DNA from 4 places in the Streptomyces sp. NPDC043726 genome. Region 1 is predicted to be linked to each of the others. Evidence: riboswitches for the same ligand, from Rfam matches in the RefSeq annotation. Region 1 holds a riboswitch; each other region holds the start of a gene.
What was found. Region 1 has a riboswitch for cobalamin ahead of AC068Z_RS34845 (ABC transporter substrate-binding protein). Riboswitches for the same ligand answer to the same signal wherever they lie in the genome.
Positions count from the first base shown of each region.

Region 1 (4,452 bases):
TCGACACGGCCGGCTACGAGGAGCGGGTCAGGGCCGAGATCCAGGAGGTCGTCGCCTTCCAGGAGAAGGCCGGCCTGGACGTCCTCGTGCACGGCGAGGCCGAACGCAACGACATGGTCCAGTACTTCGCCGAGCGGCTCACCGGCTACCTCGTCACGCAGCACGGCTGGGTCCAGTCCTACGGCACCCGCTACGTCCGCCCGCCGATCCTCGCCGGCGACATCTCCCGTCCCGAGGCGATGACGGTGCGCTGGACGACGTACGCCCAATCGCTCACGGACCGCCCGGTCAAGGGCATGCTCACCGGTCCGGTCACCATGCTCGCCTGGTCCTTCGTCCGCGACGACCAGCCGCTCGGTGAGACCGCCCGCCAGGTCGCCCTGGCCCTGCGTGACGAGGTCAACGACTTGGAGGCGGCTGGTACTTCGGTGATCCAGGTCGACGAGCCCGCCCTGCGCGAGACACTGCCGCTGCGCGCCGCCGACCGTGCCGCGTACCTGGCCTGGGCCACGGAGGCCTTCCGGCTCACCACCGCCGGCGTGCGGCCGAACACGCAGATCCACACCCATATGTGCTACGCCGAGTTCGGCGACATCGTGCAGGCCATCGACGATCTCGACGCGGACGTCATCAGCCTGGAGGCCGCCCGCTCCCACATGCAGGTGGCCCGCGAACTCGCCGCGCACGGCTACCCGCGCGAGGCCGGACCGGGCGTCTACGACATCCACTCGCCGCGCGTACCGAGCGCGGCGGAGGCGGCGGAGCTGCTGCGCATCGGCCTTGAGGCCATCCCGGCCGAACGGCTGTGGGTCAACCCCGACTGCGGCCTGAAGACCCGCGGCTGGCCCGAGACCCGCACCTCCCTGGAGAACCTGGTGACGGCGGCCCGAGCGGTCCGCGGGGAGCTGCCGACGACCTGACATCGACATCGCCCGGCCGGGAAGCGGGGTTCTTCGTTTCCCGGCCGAGCACTCCTCCGTCATCCGGCCAGCGCGCAGTCCCCGCACTTGGCTCCCGACGGCACCCGGTAATACAGGCAGCAACTGCGCCGCCGGAAGCCGAGGTTGGGCCCGGTGAGGTGTCCGGTGGCCGCGAGTCGGCCGGTGTTCAGCAAGGCGCCCACGAGGTCGGTGAGGGGCTCACGCAGATCCGGCCTGGCCGTCAGAACAGCACGAGCCGCCTCCACGAGCGCCGAGGCCGCGTTCCCGGCCAGGAGCCGGGGCGCCACCTTGACGCGGAGTCCTGCGGCCAGTCGATCCAGGTGCCTGCGGACGACCACCTCGTACAGCGCCTCGGCAAGACGCGGGCTACCGTCCGCGTACCGGCCGGTGGGGACGGCGATCCGCAACTCCGGTCCGCTGTGGGCGCGTTGCAGCCCGGTCAGGTCCGGAACGATGCCGTGCGCGACGGTGCAGGCCAGCACCGGTGACCACAGGCGCGCGGCGTGTCCGAGCTGCACGATGGAAGCGCCGACGCGCACTTCGCGGGTGTCGTAACGGTGAGCCGTGGCCGCCACCAGGTCGGCGGCGCCGCGGGCGTACGTGTCCTCGACCGGGTGCCATCCCTGGTCCGGGCCGCCGAGTTCGACCGCGAAGAAGGTGCCGAACCGCGCGACATCCGCGAGGGCTTCGGCGACGGCGGGGGCGGGCGCCTGCCGCAGTGGATTCACGTCAACTCCCGGAACAGCGGTGTCAGGTGGACGCGTTCAGACCGCGGGATCGGCCGGCGGCACGGCCCTCGGCGGAGGGCTGTGCGACGATCACGTTCGCCTGCTCGCACACGTCGAGGCAGTCGGTGATCCGGACCGGCGCGTCCTGGGCGAGGCGCGCGCTCTGCTCGCCGTGGTCGACACCCGTCACTTTCGGGCTGCCGCAGCAGCAGTCACGGCACACCACGACCCGGCACGGCACACGGCCGTCGTGCGAAGCCTCCATGGGCATCCCGACGAGCCCTCCTCCCTGGGGAAATCCGCCCCATTCACCTTGAGGAAGCGACCGCGTGAGTCTCCTGGCTCTCGGGTCAGTGCTCGTCCCGGCCTTCCCACCCGCCTCCGGGCAGTGGTCTGTTCGGGATCCGCTCGCCGATCACAGTGGCGGGACCGCGCCGGATTCACACCGGCTTCCTCGTTCCGCCGTCGCCTTGTCGTCCGCCATCATGACATCCGCTCGTACGGCACCACCACGGCGGACCCCGGCCACCGCCCCGGCCGGAAGGGGCGCACGCATCACACCCGCACGCCCTTTCGCTCCCGTCTCACAGGAACGTAATATCACCAGGTCATCGCCGCGACGGGAACCAGGAAGCCGGTGTGAGTCCGGCACGGTCCCGCCACTGTGACCGGGGAGTGCACCCCTCGACATGCCACTGCGCACCGCGTGGGAAGGCAGGGGGAACGTCGATCCGGGAGTCAGGACACTGCCCTGTCGCGGGCCCGTTTCCGAGGAGCGCGGACTCCAGGAGGCTTTACGTGTTCCAGTCGCTTTCCCCTGCCCAGTCGTCCTCCGCGGCGACCCACCGGCGTCGGCCGGTACGCGCCGCTGCGGCCGCCGTCGCCCTCACCGTGACCCTGCTCACCGCCGGCTGCGGCTCGTCCGGCGACGGCCCCGAGGACGCGAAGGCTTCGGCCTCCTCGATCGAGGGCTTCCCCGTCACCATCGACAACTGCGGTGTGAAGACGACCTACGACGAGCCGCCGTCGCGGGTGGTCACCATCCACCAGCACCCGGCCGAACTGCTGCTCGCTCTCGGCCTGAAGGACCGCATGGTGGGGACCGCCTTCCCCGACTCGGCCGTCCTGCCCGAGTTGAAGAAGGACTACGAGGCGATCCCCGAACTCTCGGAGCGGGAGCCGTCGTTCGAGACCGTCCTGGAAGCCGAACCCGATCTCGTCTACGGCGGCTACGGCAGCGCCTTCGACGAGAAGGAGGGCCGCTCCCGCACGGCCTTCGCCGACGCGGGCATCGACACCTACCTCAACCGCGAGTACTGCGGCAAGAAGCAGGTGACGATGGAGGACACCTACGACGAGATCCGCACCCTGGGCCGGATCTTCGGCGTCTCCGACCGGGCCGGCAGGCTCGTCGACGACCTCCAGGGCCGTATCGACAAGGCCGCCACCGCCGTCGAGGACGAGCCCGCGGCGTCCGTCTTCGTCTACGACAGCGGCGACAAGAGCGCCTTCACCGCCGGCGGCAAGAGCCTGGGCACCGAGCTGATCCGGCTGGCCGGCGGCAGGAACGTGTTCGCCGACCTGGACGACGTGTTCGGCGACGTCTCCTGGGAACAGGTCGTCGAACGCAAGCCCGAGGTCATCGCCATCTACGACTACGCCGGCTCCGGAAGCGTCGAGCAGAAGAAGAAGTTCCTGCTCGCCCAGCCCGCCCTCGCCGACGTACCCGCCGTGAAGAACAAGCGGTTCGTCGTCCTGCCGCTCACCGCCACCCTGGTCGGCATCCGCTCGGCGTACGCGGTCGAGGACCTCGCCCGTGGACTGCACCCGAAGAGCTTCCGGTGACCGGACCGGTCACGAAGGCGCCCGCCGGGCCGCGCCCCACCGACGAACAGAGCACCCGTCCCGGGGCCTTGGCCCTGACACTGACCGTCCTGACCGTGCTGCTCATGCTCTCCGGCACCGCGGGCCTCGCGATCGGCTCGGTGCGGGTGCCGCCCGTCCAGGTGTGGGGCATCGTCACCCAGGCGCTCGGCGCCGACTGGGGGACATCCGACTGGTCACGGGCGCGCGAGACCATCGTGCTGGACGTCCGGGCGCCCCGCGTGCTGCTCGGCGCGGTGACCGGCGCCGGGCTCGCGGTCGTGGGCACCGCGCTGCAGGCGCTGGTGCGCAACCCGCTCGCCGAGCCCTACTTGCTGGGTGTCTCCTCCGGCGCGTCGCTCGGCGCGGTGTCGGTGATCGTGTTCGGGGTGAGCGTGCTGGGACCGGTGTCGCTGTCCGCCGCGGCCTTCGCGGGCGCCCTGGGCGCGCTGCTGCTCGTCTACGCCACCGCCCGCACCGGCGGCCGGATCACCTCCGCCCGCCTGGTGCTCTCCGGCGTGGCGATCGCGTCGGTGCTCACCGCGGTGCTGGATCTGCTGCTGCTCACCACCGACCGGGGCAACGAGGCCCGCGCCGTGCTGGCCTGGACCCTCGGCGGCCTCGGTGGCGTCAACTGGGGCACGCTGTGGCTGCCGAGCCTGGCCATGGTGCTGGGCATCGGCGGACTGCTCGTCCAGGCCCGCAATCTGAACCTGCTGCTGGCCGGCGAGGAGGCCGCCACCACCATGGGGCTCGACGTGGCCCGCTTCCGCGCCCGCATGTTCGTCCTGCTCTCCCTCGTCACCGGCGTACTGGTCGCGGCGGCCGGGCCGATCGGCTTCGTCGGCCTGATGCTTCCGCACATCGTGCGCCTGTTCGTCGGCGGCGACCACCGCCGGGTGCTGCCCACGGCCGCGCTC
Region 1 covers NZ_JBWKCI010000015.1:35,214-39,665, reverse strand. Annotated here, with positions in the region: gene metE (5-methyltetrahydropteroyltriglutamate--homocysteine S-methyltransferase) at 1-920, shown strand, start outside; gene AC068Z_RS34855 ((2Fe-2S)-binding protein) at 980-1,669, opposite strand; partial or broken gene AC068Z_RS34850 ((2Fe-2S) ferredoxin domain-containing protein) at 1,722-1,940, opposite strand; cobalamin riboswitch at 1,985-2,163, opposite strand; cobalamin riboswitch at 2,258-2,438, shown strand; gene AC068Z_RS34845 (ABC transporter substrate-binding protein) at 2,468-3,514, shown strand; gene AC068Z_RS34840 (FecCD family ABC transporter permease) at 3,511-4,452, shown strand, end outside.

Region 2 (4,452 bases), on a different contig from region 1:
CGTCCGGGACGGCCTCTCCGCCCAGCAGCACGGTCGGGATGCCGGAGGCCTTCAGCGTGGCGAGCCCGTCCTCCCAGGCGCGCTTGCCGCCGAGCAGCCGTACGACGGCGATGTCCGCGCCATCGAGGAGGCCGGGGAGCTCCTCCGCGACGTCCACCCGGGTCGGATTGCCGATCCGGTAGGAGGCACCGGACGCCGCCCTGGCCGCCAGCAGATCCGTGTCGGCGGTCGACAACAACAACACTGTGCTCATGCGGGCGCTCCCGGTGGAATGAAAGGCAGTCCTTGCGGCGCGCCCGACTCGATGAGCCGCCGGAGCGCGTCGGTGTCCGCGTGCTGTTCGATCAGATCGCCGAGCACATCGAGCTGCTCCTCGCGCAGCGCGGCGAACGAGGTGTCGGCGGCCGGCACGAAACGGCGGCCCGCGGCGGCCGCCACCTCGCGCAGGAAGGCACGGCGGAAACCGTCCGACTCCAGTGAGCCGTGCCAGTGGGTGCCCCAGGTCTGCCCGACCCGGCAGCCGTCCAGGAAGGGTTCACCGCCGTGCACGGAGGCGACCCCGTGGTGGATCTCGTACCCCTCGACCCGCTCGCCGAGGGCCTCGCCGACGGGCCGGGTGAGGGTCTTCTCGCGCGCGAACCGCACGCGGACGGGCAGGATCCCGAGTCCGGGGACATGACCGCGACGGCTCTCGACGTCGTCCTCGATGTGCTCGCCGAGGAGTTGGAAGCCACCGCAGACGCCGAGGACGGGCCGCTCCTCGGCGGCTCGTCGCACGATCGCCTCCGCGAGCCCCCGCTCCCGCAGCCACTCCAGCGCGCGGACCGTGCCCCGGGTCCCGGGGACGACGACGAGATCCGCGTCGGCCAGTTCCTCCGGCCGGTCCACGAACCGCACGACGACACCCGGCTCGGCGGCGAGGGCGTCGACGTCGGTGAAGTTGGACATGAGCGGCACGGCACAGACGGCGACGCGCAGCACGTCCTCGCCGACGGGGGAGGAGACCTGGGACTCCCGGACGGCTCCCCGCAGCGACACCCGCAGGCCGTCCTCCTCGTCGATGCCGAGCCCGTGCCGGAAGGGCAGGACGCCGTAGGTCCGCCGCCCGGTGAGGCCGTGCAGCATGTCCAGGCCCGGCTCCAGCAGCGAGACGTCACCGCGGAACTTGTTGACGAGGAACCCGGCGACGAGCCGCTGGTCCTCGGGCGAGAGCAGCGCGACCGTGCCGAAGAAGGAGGCGAAGACACCCCCGCGGTCGATGTCGCCGACCACGACCACGGGCAGCCCGGCGTTCCGGGCGATCCCCATGTTCACGATGTCGGTCCGCCGCAGATTGATCTCGGCGGGCGAACCGGCCCCCTCACAGATCACCGCGTCATACGTGCCCCGCAGTTCGGCCAGACAGTCGAGCACCGTCCCGAGGAGCTGCTGCTGCCGCCCCCCGTGGTACCCGCGCGCGCTCAACTCGCCCACCGGCTTGCCCATGAGCACCACCTGGCTGCTCTGCTCACCACCGGGCTTGAGCAGCACCGGGTTCATCAGCGCGGTCGGCTCGACGCGGCAGGCCTGGGCCTGCATGGCCTGGGCCCGCCCGATCTCGGCGCCCTCGCGGGTGACGAAGGAGTTGAGCGACATGTTCTGCGCCTTGAAGGGAGCCACCTTGACCCCCTGCCGCACCAGCCACCGGCAGATACCGGCGGTGACGACGCTCTTCCCGGCATCGGAGGTGGTCCCGGCGACGAGCAGCCCACCGCCCGTCATGACGTACGCCCCTTCACGACCCGGCGCGCGACGACGCTGACGCCGAGCGCCAGCCAGCCGACCCGCCGCGACAGCCGTACGGCCCGTTCGATGTCCCCGACTTCCACTGCCCGCCCCTCCCCGTTGAGTACCGGTCGATGTTCGACGCGTCCGCCGTACGACAGAGTCCCGCCGAGCCGGACGCCCAGCGCCCCCGCGAACGAGGCCTCCACGGGCCCGGCGTTGGGGCTCGGGTGCTTCTCGGCGTCGGCGCGCCAGGCGCGTACCGCACCCTGGGGATTCCCCCCGGCGACGGCGGCGAGTACGGCGGTCAGCCGCGCCCCCGGCCACCCGGCGACGTCGTCGAGGCGGGCCGAAGCCCACCCGTAGCGCCGGTAGCGGGGCGACTTGTGGCCGACCATGGCGTCGAGGGTGTTCACGGCCCGGAACCCGAAGAGTCCCGGCACCCCGCCGAGCGCGCCCCACACCAGCGCGCCGACCACGGCGTCGGAGGTGTTCTCGGCGACGGACTCCACGACGGCCCGGGCGATCCCGTCGGCGTCGAGCGCCTGCGGATCGCGCCCGCACAGATGCGGCAGCCGTGCCCGCGCGGCCTCCACGTCCCGTGCTTCGAGCGCGCGCCCGATGCTCCGGGCCTCACGGGCGAGCGAAGTCCCCCCGACGACTGCCCAGGTGGCGAGGCCGGTGAGGACGACGGACGCGGCGGGGGAGTGTCGTACCGCACGAGAGGTGAGAGCGCCGACGGCGACGGCGCCACCGGCGCACACGGCGGTGTGCAACGCGCCCCGCCCCCGGTCGTCCCGCCACAGCACCCGCTCCACGGCACCCGCGGCCCGTCCGAACGCGGCGACCGGATGCCCACGGCGCGGATCGCCGAGGAGCAGGTCACCCAGGAGGCCGGCGGCGGCGCCGTACGCGAAGACGCGATCGGCCCGCATCGGCTCAGCCGGTCGCGGAGTCGGAAAGGGGTCTGGCGCTGGGTGTCAACAGGCAGGCGAGCATCGCGACATGTCCTCACTCAGGGTGTCCACGCCCTGGTTCGACTAGACCGGCGGTGAGAGTTCCTGGCTCCCGGGGCTACCTACCCCGGTGACAGTGGCGGGACCGCGCCGGACTCGCACCGGCTTCCTCTCCTGCCGCCGTAATTGGCTCCGGCAGTCCACCACGGCCCCGGAACGGCCGTCAACTCGCTGTTGACCTGCGAGGGAAGAGTGTGCTGAGGCCCACATCGGGCCCCGTGGGACGGGGTGGGAACAGCGCCGCCCGGGGCGTCGGGAAGACCCACCCGCCCGCATACGACAACGCGCCCCGCCCGTCGCCCGGCAGGGGCGATCGGACAGAGCGCGCGTCTGGGTGTCTTGGCGGGGAGCCGTCAGGCCACGATCAGGTAGATGCCGTAGCCCACGGCCGCGGCGCAGGCCGCGAAGCAGGCGTACGCACCCGTGAGCGCGACCGTCGCGGTGCCGCCCTGCTCCGCCGCTCGTTCGCGGCGGGCGAGGCCGGTGATGCCGAGGGTGAAGAGGGCCACGAGGGCCACGGTGACCACGAGGCTGACGCCGAAGACGGAGCCGAGGGCCGCCCAGTCGATCTTCATGATGCTGATTCCTTCAGAGAGCCGGGTGGGCGGGTCAGACGGTGGCCTGCGACGGGGCCGGTTCGCCGGCCGGGGCCGGGATCGTCGCCGTGAGGTCTTCGGTCACCGTGCCCGCCGGGGGCGGGGTGACCGCGGCCATGGCCGTCGTGACGACGCCGGCCGGCTCCTCGGCGGTCTCGTTGACGTTCGTGTGGTCGACGACCTCACGACGCGAGATCTTCCAGATCGCCGCGCTGGAGGCGACCAGGAAGACCGCCACGAGGCCGGTGCCCCAGCTGCCGAAGCCGGTGACCCACTCGGCGACCGCGGCGACCAGCGCCGCCGCCGGCAGCGTCAGGCCCCACGCGACGAACATCCGCGTCGCCGTCGACCAGCGCACCACGCCGCCCTTGCGGCCCAGCCCCGCGCCCATCACCGAGCCGGAGACGGAGTGCGTGGTGGAGAGCGAGAAGCCGAGGTGGGAGGAGGCCAGGATGACCGTCGCGGCGCTGGTCTGCGCGGCGAAGCCCTGCTGCGGCTGGAGGTCGGTCAGGCCCTTGCCCATCGTGCGGATGATCCGCCAGCCGCCCAGGTAGGTGCCGAGCGCGATGGCGATGCCCGCGGAGAGGATGACCCACATCGGCGGGTCGGAGTCGGGGGCGAGGGTGCCGCCGGCGACCAGGGCGAGGGTGATGATGCCCATGGTCTTCTGCGCGTCGTTGGTGCCGTGGGCCAGCGAGACCAGGCCGGCCGAGGCGATCTGCCCGGCGCGGTAGCCCTTCTCGGAGGACTTGCTGCCCTCGGCCTTCTTGCCCAGGGAGTACATCAGCTTCGTCGCGAGCAGCGCCGCGATGCCCGCGACCAGCGGGGCGGCGACGGCCGGGATCAGCACCTTGGTGACGAGGACGTCGCCGTGGACCGCGCCCACGCCCGCCGAGGCGATGGTCGCGCCGATCAGACCGCCCATGAGGGCGTGCGAGGAGCTGGAGGGCAGGCCCACCAGCCAGGTGAGCAGGTTCCAGAGGATCGCGCCCACCAGGGCGGCGAATATGACCTCGGGACGTATGCCGGTCTCGTCGACGAGACCCTTGGAGATCGTGTTGGCGACCTCCACGGAG
Region 2 covers NZ_JBWKCI010000018.1:63,418-67,869, reverse strand. Annotated here, with positions in the region: gene cobN (cobaltochelatase subunit CobN) at 1-253, opposite strand, end outside; gene AC068Z_RS37530 (cobyric acid synthase) at 250-1,761, opposite strand; gene AC068Z_RS37525 (cobalamin biosynthesis protein) at 1,758-2,699, opposite strand; cobalamin riboswitch at 2,801-2,940, opposite strand; gene AC068Z_RS37520 (hypothetical protein) at 3,134-3,355, opposite strand; gene AC068Z_RS37515 (inorganic phosphate transporter) at 3,390-4,452, opposite strand, start outside.
Region 2: another riboswitch for cobalamin. It lies ahead of AC068Z_RS37525 (cobalamin biosynthesis protein); the one in region 1 lies ahead of AC068Z_RS34845 (ABC transporter substrate-binding protein).

Region 3 (4,452 bases), on a different contig from region 1:
AGCTGTCCGGGGTGTTGGCGCTGCGGGCGGCGACCCGGTACCGGTTGCAGTAGGAGGCGTGGCACATGTGGGAACCACCGCGGATCACCTTGGCGGTGCCCTCGGCCGGGCCGGTGGGGTCGACGGCCCGCCGATGGTCCGTGGACCACCAGTCCGCGCACCACTCCCACACATTGCCCGCCATGTTGTGGAGCCCGTACCCGTTGGGCTCGAAGGCGTCCACGGGGGCGGTGCCCCGGTAGCCGTCGGCGGCGGTGTTCTTGGTGGGGAAGGTGCCGCGCCAGATGTTGCAGCGGTAGGTGCCGTCGGGGTCGAGGTCGTCGCCCCAGGGGTAGCGCTTCCGCTCCAGGCCGCCACGGGCCGCGTACTCCCACTCGGCCTCCGTCGGCAGCCGCTTGCCCGCCCAGGCCGCGTAGGCGGCGGCGTCGTACCAGGACACATGGACCACCGGGTGGTCACCGCGTCCGGCGAGATCGCTGCCCGGGCCCTCCGGCCGGTCCCAGGCCGCACCCGCGACCGCGCACCACCAGGGCGTCCGCTCGGGCCGCGGGGCGCCCCGGCGCAGGGCGGCGGGCAGGAACCCGGCGAAGACGTACGACCAGTCCAGGCGCTCGGCGTCGGTGAGATGGCCGGTGTCGGCGACGAACGCGGCGAAGGCGTCGTTGGTCACCGCGCGGGTGTCCATGCGGAAGGAGCTCAGCCGCACGGGTCGTACCGGGCCCTCGCCGTCGTCCGGGAACCCCTCGCTGTCCTCCGCCCCCATGAGGAACTCGCCGCCGGGGAGCAGGACCATGCCGTCAGTGGAGAGGGTGCCCGTGGCGACCGGCGCCCGGGAACCCAGGGCGACGGGCTGCCGCCCGGCCGAGCCGGTCCCGGACGAGGGCATGCAGCAGCGGGCGGGCGACTGGGGCTCGGGCATCGGTTCTTCCTCGCGGACGGGTGACGGCTGTGCACCCCTGTCTACGCCATGTCGCTGTACGCCATCTCGCCGTGCGTCACCGCAGCAGCGGGATCTCGATGGCCGGGCAGCGGTCCATGACCATGTCCAGGCCGGCCGCCCGCGTCCGGTCGTAGGCGGCCTCGTCGATCACGTCGAGCTGGAACCAGACCGCCTTGGCGCCCTTGGCGACGGCCTCGTCCGCGACCGGCCCGGCCAGCTCGCTGTTGACGAAGACATCGACGACGTCCACGTCGAAGGGGATGTCCGCGAGGGAGGCGTAGCCCTGCTCGCCGTGCACGGTCTCCGCCTTGGGGTGCACCGGCACCACACGCTTGCCGTAGCGCTGGAGCACCTGGGCGACGCCGTAGGCCGCGCGCCTCTGGTTCGACGACAGACCCACCACGGCCCAGGTGTCGCCGAGCTCGGTGAGGATCTTGCGGATCGTCGCTTCGTCGCCGTACACCAGGGGCCTCCTCGACCTCGTGCCATGCCTTGCCCAGCTCAACGGCCAAGGGCGCCCGGAGATTCCCGGGCCTCGCGTGGTAGCTTGCCGAGGCCAGTCGAACCCATGCTCATGGGTCAGGGAATCCGGTGCGAATCCGGAGCTGACGCGCAGCGGTGAGGGTGACGGGCGGGGCCTCGGCCACTGGACGGTGTGACAGCCGTCTGGGAAGGCGCCCCGACCGGACGACCCCGAGTCCGAAGACCTGCTGGCGGCCCCCGCGGTCGAACGGACGGCGGGGGAGCACCGTACGGACGGGCTCCGCGTTCGAGCCCTCGACGACTGAGGAACCGCACCCGTGCCCATCGCACGTCTCACCCGCCCCGCCGCCCTGCTCACGGCCGCCGGACTGCTCCTGACCGGCTGCGCGGACAACACCCCGGCCGACGACGCCAAAGCCGCCGTCACCCTCGACAACTGCGGCCACGCCGTACGCGTCGCGCACCCGCCCCGGCACGCCGTCTCCCTGAACCAGGGCAGCACCGAGATCCTGCTCTCCCTCGGCCTCGCCGACCGCCTCGCGGGGACGGCGACCTGGACCGACCCGGTGATGAAGGGCCTGGAGAAGGCCAATGCCGACGTCCCGCGCATCGCCGAGAACAACCCCTCCTACGAACGTGTCCTGGCGGCCGAGCCCGACTTCGTCTCCGCCTCCTTCGTCTCCACCCTCGGCAAGGGCGGCGTCGCCGGCCGCGAGCAGTTCGAGAAGCTCGGCGTGCCGACCTACGTCTCCCCGTCCGACTGCGTCGGCAAGGACAACTCCGCGGGCGGCGACGGGGTACGGACCACCCCGCTGGCCATCGAGGACGTCTACGGCGAAGTCCGCGACCTGGCCGCCGTGTTCGGCGTGCAGCGGCGGGGCGAGGAACTGGTCGCCTCGCTGGAGAAGCGGATGGCGAAGGCCACTTCGGGCGTCGACGCCTCCGACGTCACCCTCCTGTACTGGTTCGCCAACGCCGAGTCGCCCTACATGGCGGGTTGTTGCGGTGCCCCCGGCATCATCACCCGCGCCCTCGGGGCGCGGAACGTCTTCGACGACACCCACGACGAATGGCCCCAGATCAACTGGGAGACCGTCGCGGACCGCGATCCCGACGTCCTGGTCATCGGCGATCTGACCCGCAAGTCGCAGACGGCCGAGTCGGCCGCCAAGAAGATCGCCTTCCTGGAGTCCAACCCCGTCACCAGGACCATGGACGCCGTCAAGCACAAGCGGTACGTCCTGCTCAGCGGCCAGGCCATGAACCCGACGATCCGCACGGTGGAGGGCGTGGAGCAGGTCGCCGCAGCGCTGCGCGAGTTCGGGCTCGCCAAGTGAGCCTCCGGCGAACGCTGCTGCTCGGCGGGGCCGGGTTCGTCGTGCTGTGCTGCTCCTTGGCCGTGGCGATCACCATCGGGCCCGCCGACATCCGGGTCGCAGACGTCTGGTCCACGGTTCTGTCCCATCTCGGCCTCGGCAGCTCGCGGTTGACGCCGATCCGCGACGGCATCGTCTGGCAGCTCCGGCTGCCGCGCACCCTCCTCGCGGCGGTGTGCGGCGCCGGGCTCGCCGTGTGCGGGGCGGTGATGCAGTCGTTGCTGCGCAACCCGCTCGCGGATCCCTTCGTGCTCGGCGTGTCCTCCGGCGCCTCGACCGGGGCGGTCGTGGTGGTCGTCCTCGGTGTGGGCGGGGGCGCGGTCCCGGTCTCCGCGGGGGCGTTCGTGGGCGCGCTGGTCTCCTTCGCGCTGGTGCTGCTGCTCAGCCACACCCTGGGCGGCACGACCGACCGGGTCGTCCTGGCGGGGGTCGCGGCCATGCAGCTCTTCTCCGCGCTCACCTCTTTCGTGGTGATGACCTCGGCCGACGCCGAGACCACGCGCGGGGTGCTGTTCTGGCTCCTCGGCTCGCTCGCGGGCGCGGGGTGGACCGACGTCTGGCTGTGCGGGGCCGTCCTCGCCGTGGCGCTCGTGGTCTGTCTGTCGTACGCCCGCACGCTCGACGCCTTCGCCTTCGGACAGGACGCCGCGGCATCCCTGGGGGTGTCGGTCGCCCGCACCCGGCTGGTCCTGCTGTGCGTCACGGCCCTGCTCACGGCCGCTCTGGTCAGCTCGGCGGGGGCCATCGGCTTCGTCGGCCTGGTCCTGCCCCACGCGGCCCGCGCGCTGGCCGGCCCCGGCCACACCCGGCTGCTGCCGCTGACCGCGCTGGTGGGCGCGGTGTTCCTGGTGTGGGTCGACACGCTGGCCCGTACCGTCCTCGATCCCCAGGAGGTGCCCGTGGGTGTCGTGACCTCGCTGATCGGGGTTCCGGCGTTCGTGGCGGTGCTGTATCGGACGGGGAAGGTGCGATGAGCGGGCGCCTTGACCGGACGGAGGGTGCGATGAGCGGGCGTTCGGACCTGACGGACAAGGGGGCGGCTGGCCTTTGCGCGGACCGGGTGAGCCGCCGGGCCGACGGTCGGCTCATCCTGGACGGGGTCACTCTGGCGCCCGCCCCCGGCACCACCGTAGGCCTCCTCGGGCCCAACGGCTCCGGCAAGTCCACGCTGCTGCGGCTGCTGGCCGGAGTGCTCGCGCCCTCGGCCGGTGTCGTCACCCTCGACGGCGATCCGCTCACGGGCCGGCCCCGCCGGGAGATCGCCCGCCGCCTCGCCGTGGTCGAGCAACAGGCGGACACGCAGGTCGAACTGACGGTCCTGGACGTCGTACGACTCGGCCGCCTGCCGCACCGACGGGCCTGGGCGCCCGCCTCCGCGCGGGACGAACGGGCCGTGCGGGCCGCCCTGGACCGCACCGGCCTCACCGGCCACGCCGACCAGTCCTGGCACACCCTCTCCGGCGGGGAACGCCAACGGGTGCAGATCGCCCGCGCGCTCGCCCAGGAACCCCGCGAACTGCTCCTCGACGAGCCCACCAACCACCTCGACATCCACCACCAGCTCGATCTGCTCACCCTCGTCACCGGCCTCCCGCTGACGGCCGTGATCGCCCTGCACGACCTCAATCTCGCCGCGATGTACTGCGACGAGGT
Region 3 covers NZ_JBWKCI010000016.1:112,976-117,427, reverse strand. Annotated here, with positions in the region: gene AC068Z_RS36205 (formylglycine-generating enzyme family protein) at 1-919, opposite strand, end outside; gene AC068Z_RS36200 (CoA-binding protein) at 996-1,403, opposite strand; cobalamin riboswitch at 1,496-1,655, shown strand; gene AC068Z_RS36195 (ABC transporter substrate-binding protein) at 1,741-2,760, shown strand; gene AC068Z_RS36190 (FecCD family ABC transporter permease) at 2,757-3,773, shown strand; gene AC068Z_RS36185 (ABC transporter ATP-binding protein) at 3,803-4,452, shown strand, end outside.
Region 3: another riboswitch for cobalamin. It lies ahead of AC068Z_RS36195 (ABC transporter substrate-binding protein); the one in region 1 lies ahead of AC068Z_RS34845 (ABC transporter substrate-binding protein).

Region 4 (4,452 bases), on a different contig from region 1:
TACGTCCGCCGGGATCCAGGCGAAGTCCTGCACCGAGCCGTTCGCCTCGCGCAGCGCCTCACGGGTGCGGGCGTCCCACACGCCGAGCCGCTTGAGGTCCTGCACCAGGTAGGAGTTGACCTGGAGGAACTCGCCCGACAGCGTCTCGCGCTTGAACAGGTTGGACACCTGCGGCTCGATGCACTCGTAGACACCGGCGATGGAGGCGATGGTCGCCGTGGGCGCGATGGCCAGCAGCAGGGAGTTGCGCATGCCCACCTCGGCGATACGGCTGCGCAGGGCCGCCCACCGCTCCGGCCAGGTGAGTTTGGTGTCGTAGTGGTCGGGGTGCAGGACGCCCCGGGCGGTACGGGTCTTCTCCCAGGCCGGCAGCGGGCCCTCGCGCTCGGCGAGGTCGGCGGAGGCCTCGTAGGCGGCGAGCATGATGCGCTCGGCGATGCGGGTGGAGAGCGCCTTGGCCTCCGGCGAGTCGAAGGGCAGCCGCAGCTTGAAGAAGACGTCCTGCAGGCCCATCGCGCCGAGGCCCACCGGCCGCCACTTGGCGTTGGACCGGCCCGCCTGCTCGGTCGGGTAGAAGTTGATGTCGACGACCCGGTCGAGGAAGGTGACGGCCGTGCGGACGGTCTCGTCCAGGCGCTCCCAGTCGATGTCACCGTCCGCCACGAACGAACCGAGGTTCACCGAGCCCAGGTTGCAGACCGCCGTCTCCCCGTCGTCGGTGACCTCCAGGATCTCCGTGCAGAGGTTGGAGGAGTGCACGACATGGCCCGGCAGGGCCGTCTGGTTGGCGGTGCGGTTGGCGGCGTCCTTGAAGGTCATCCAGCCGTTGCCGGTCTGCGCGAGGGTGCGCATCATCCGGCCGTACAGATCGCGGGCGGGGATGGTCTTGCGCGCGAGCCCCGCCGCCTCGGCCTTGCGGTAGGCGGCGTCGAACTCGTCCCCCCACAGGTCGACCAGCTCGGGCACGTCGGCCGGGGAGAAGAGGCTCCACTGCTCGTCGGCGTTTACCCGGCGCATGAACTCGTCCGGGATCCAGTGCGCGAGGTTCAGGTTGTGCGTCCGCCGGGCGTCCTCACCGGTGTTGTCGCGCAGCTCCAGGAACTCCTCGATGTCGGAGTGCCAGGTCTCCAGGTAGACCGCTGCGGCTCCCTTGCGCCGGCCGCCCTGGTTCACGGCGGCGACCGAGGCGTCGAGCGTCTTGAGGAACGGGACGATGCCGTTGGAGTGCCCGTTGGTGCCGCGGATCAGCGAACCCCGGGAGCGGATACGGGAGTACGACAGACCGATGCCGCCGGCGTGCTTGGAGAGCCGGGCGACCTGGTGGTAGCGGTCGTAGATGGAGTCCAGCTCGTCCAGCGGCGAGTCCAGGAGGTAGCAGGACGACATCTGGGGGTGCCGGGTGCCGGAGTTGAAGAGCGTGGGGGAGGAGGGGAGGTAGTCGAGGCGGCTCATGAGCCCGTAGAGCGCGGCGACTTCGTCCACCGACCTGGTGGTGTCGTCCTCGGCGAGACCGGCGGCGACGCGGAGCATGAAGTGCTGCGGCGTCTCGACGACCTTGCGGGTGAGGGGGTGCCGGAGCAGGTAACGGCTGTGCAGGGTACGGAGACCGAAGTAGCCGAAGCGGTCGTCGGCGCCCGTGTCGATGAGCGCGTCGAGCCGGGCGCCGTGGATCCGGACGAACTCGGCGGTCCGGTCGGCGATGAGCCCCTCGCGGTGCCCGACCGCGACGGACTCGGTGAAGGACGTGACGCCCTGCGAGGCGGCCTCGGCGGCGATGGAGACCGTCAGCAGCCGGGCGGCCAGTCTGCTGTAGGCGGGGTCCTCGGAGATGAGCCCGGCCGCGGCCTCGGTGGCCAGCTCGCGCAGCTCCGCCTCGTCGGCCCGCGCGGACCGGCCGCGCAGCGCGGCGGCGGCGACCCGGCCGGGGTCGGCGTCGGGGAGGTCGGCGGTCAGCTGGGTCAGGGTCCGCAGCAGGGCGGTGCCCGGGGCGTCCTCGACGGTCGGGACGGCTGAAGCCGGATCGGCTGGCGCGATGGTCACGTGGGGCTCTCCCTCGCTCGGCACGGGGCCTTGCGGAGGGCAGGAGGCAGCTCACGAGCGCACGGGGCGTCGCGTCCACCGGCCCACTCCACGAGGCCCGGACGTCAGTCACCCGGACCGGACGGCCGGGCGCACTGTCGGCAGGTCCTCGGACTGGACCATGTGCACAGATGTGCACAAGTACACCGTTGCGGGACAGTTCCGGATTCACACCGGATTCCCCTGCGGCGACAGCGAGCATGAGCATACATCTTGTGCCGGGCGGCGGTGACACCCCCAGATGTTGTGTCGCGCGTCGACTTCAGAGCGTCAACTCGTAGGTGAGGAGAGTGAACTCGGGGTGGTCCGAGATCGGGTTCCAGTCGCGTTCCGGGGAGCGGCGGAAGCCGAGGCGTTCGTAGATGCGGTGGGCGGTGTGCATCAGGGGCTGGGTGGACAGGACGACGCCGGTGCGGTCGCCCGCTGCGCTCGAGCGGTCGACGCACGCCTGGACGAGGGCCTGTCCGACGCCTCTGCCACGGGCCTCGTGAGCCACGGCGAGCATGCGGACCTCGGCCTCGCCGGGGCGGGCGAGGTCGGCCATGGGGCCGGGGGAGGGGACGTAGGTGACTCCGCCGAGGAGGCGGTCCTGTTCCACGGCGACGAGTACGTCCGCGGCGGCCGCCCGCTTGGCCACGTCTCTCAGTTCGCCGAGGTACCAGTCGGCTTCGCCGAAGGTGAGCAGGCCGTCCCGGAGGTAGGCCTGGGCGGTGATCTCGCCGAGTTCGTCGTATTCGGTGGGTTCCGCCGCGCGGATCCGGAAGTCCATGTGATCGAGTGTGTACGACAACGGGCCGCCGACAGTCCTGAATTTCGGCGGCCCGCTGCGGAACGGCTCCGTATCAATGAAGGGGCGACAGCTCCTTCTGCACGCCCGGGTCGCCCGCGTCCGCCGTGTAGTCCTCGGGGCTGGTCTCGTCGATGCCCTCGGGGGCCTTCGCCGCCTTCAGGACGAAGGTCAGGACCACCGTGACGACCAGGTTCAGCACGAACGCCGTGAGGCCGATGTACCCGATCTCCCCGATGCCGGGGATCTCCTTCGACGAACCGCCGAAGTGCGCTTGCGTCGGCGAGGCGACGCCGTACGCCGCAACCGTGCCGTAGATCATGCCGACCGCCCAGCCCGCCAGCAGCGCCCAGCGGTGGAACCAGCGCGTGAACAGGCCGCCGACCAGCGCCGGGAAGGTCTGCAGGATCCAGATGCCGCCGAGGAGCTGGAAGTTGATGGCGACCGTCTTGTCCATGGTCAGGACGAAGGCCAGCGCGCCCACCTTCACCAGCAGGGACACCAGCTTGGAGACCTTGGTCTCCTCGGCCGGTGTCGCGTCCGGCTTGATGAAGTCCTTGTAGATGTTGCGGGTGAAGAGGTTCGCCGCCGCGATCGACATGATCGCCGCCGGCACCAGCGCGCCGATGCCGATGGCCGCGAAGGCCACGCCCGCGAACCAGTCCGGGAACATGTTCTCGAACAGCTGCGGGATCGCCAGCTGTCCGTTCTCCACCTTCACCCCGGCCGCGATGGCCATGAAGCCCAGCAGCGCGAGCAGGCCGAGCATCAGGGAGTACAGCGGCAGGATCGTGGTGTTGCGGCGGATCACGTCACGGCTCCTGGAGGAGAGGGTCGCCGTGATCGAGTGCGGGTACATGAACAGGGCCAGCGCCGAGCCCAACGCCAGCGTGGCGTACGTCCACTGGCCGGCCTCCGCCGGGACCAGACCGCCCGCCCCGGTGCTGGTGAACTTGTCGTTCGCCGCGGCGAAGATGTCGTCGAACCCGCCCAGCTTGATCGGGATGTAGATGATCGCCACCGCGATCACCAGGTAGATCAGGGTGTCCTTGACGAAGGCGATCAGCGCGGGGGCCCGCAGCCCCGAGGAGTAGGTGTACGCGGCCAGCACACCGAAGGCGATCAGCAGCGGCAGGTCCTTGATGAACCAGTTGGTGTTCTCGCCGCCGCCGACGCCCATCACGTCCAGCACCGCCTGGATGCCGACGAGTTGCAGCGCGATGTACGGCATCGTCGCCAGGATGCCGGTCACCGCGACGGCCAGCGAAAGGCCCTTGGAGCCGAACCGGCCGCGCACGAAGTCCGAGGTCGTCACATACCCGTGCTTGTGCGAGACCGACCACAGCCGGGGCAGGAAGGTGAAGATCAGCGGATAGACGAGGATCGTGTACGGCACCGCGAAGAAGCCCGCCGCGCCGGCCGCGTAGATCGCCGCCGGGACCGCCACGAAGGTGTACGCCGTGTAGAGGTCGCCGCCGAGCAGGAACCAGGTGACCCAGGTGCCGAACGACCGTCCGCCCAGGCCCCATTCGTCGAGGCTGTGCTCGTTCTCGGCCTTGCGCCAGCGCGCGGCCAGGAAGCCCATG
Region 4 covers NZ_JBWKCI010000001.1:208,100-212,551, reverse strand. Annotated here, with positions in the region: gene AC068Z_RS00980 (ribonucleoside-diphosphate reductase subunit alpha) at 1-2,040, opposite strand, end outside; cobalamin riboswitch at 2,163-2,287, opposite strand; gene AC068Z_RS00975 (GNAT family N-acetyltransferase) at 2,342-2,848, opposite strand; gene mctP (monocarboxylate uptake permease MctP) at 2,922-4,452, opposite strand, start outside.
Region 4: another riboswitch for cobalamin. It lies ahead of AC068Z_RS00980 (ribonucleoside-diphosphate reductase subunit alpha); the one in region 1 lies ahead of AC068Z_RS34845 (ABC transporter substrate-binding protein).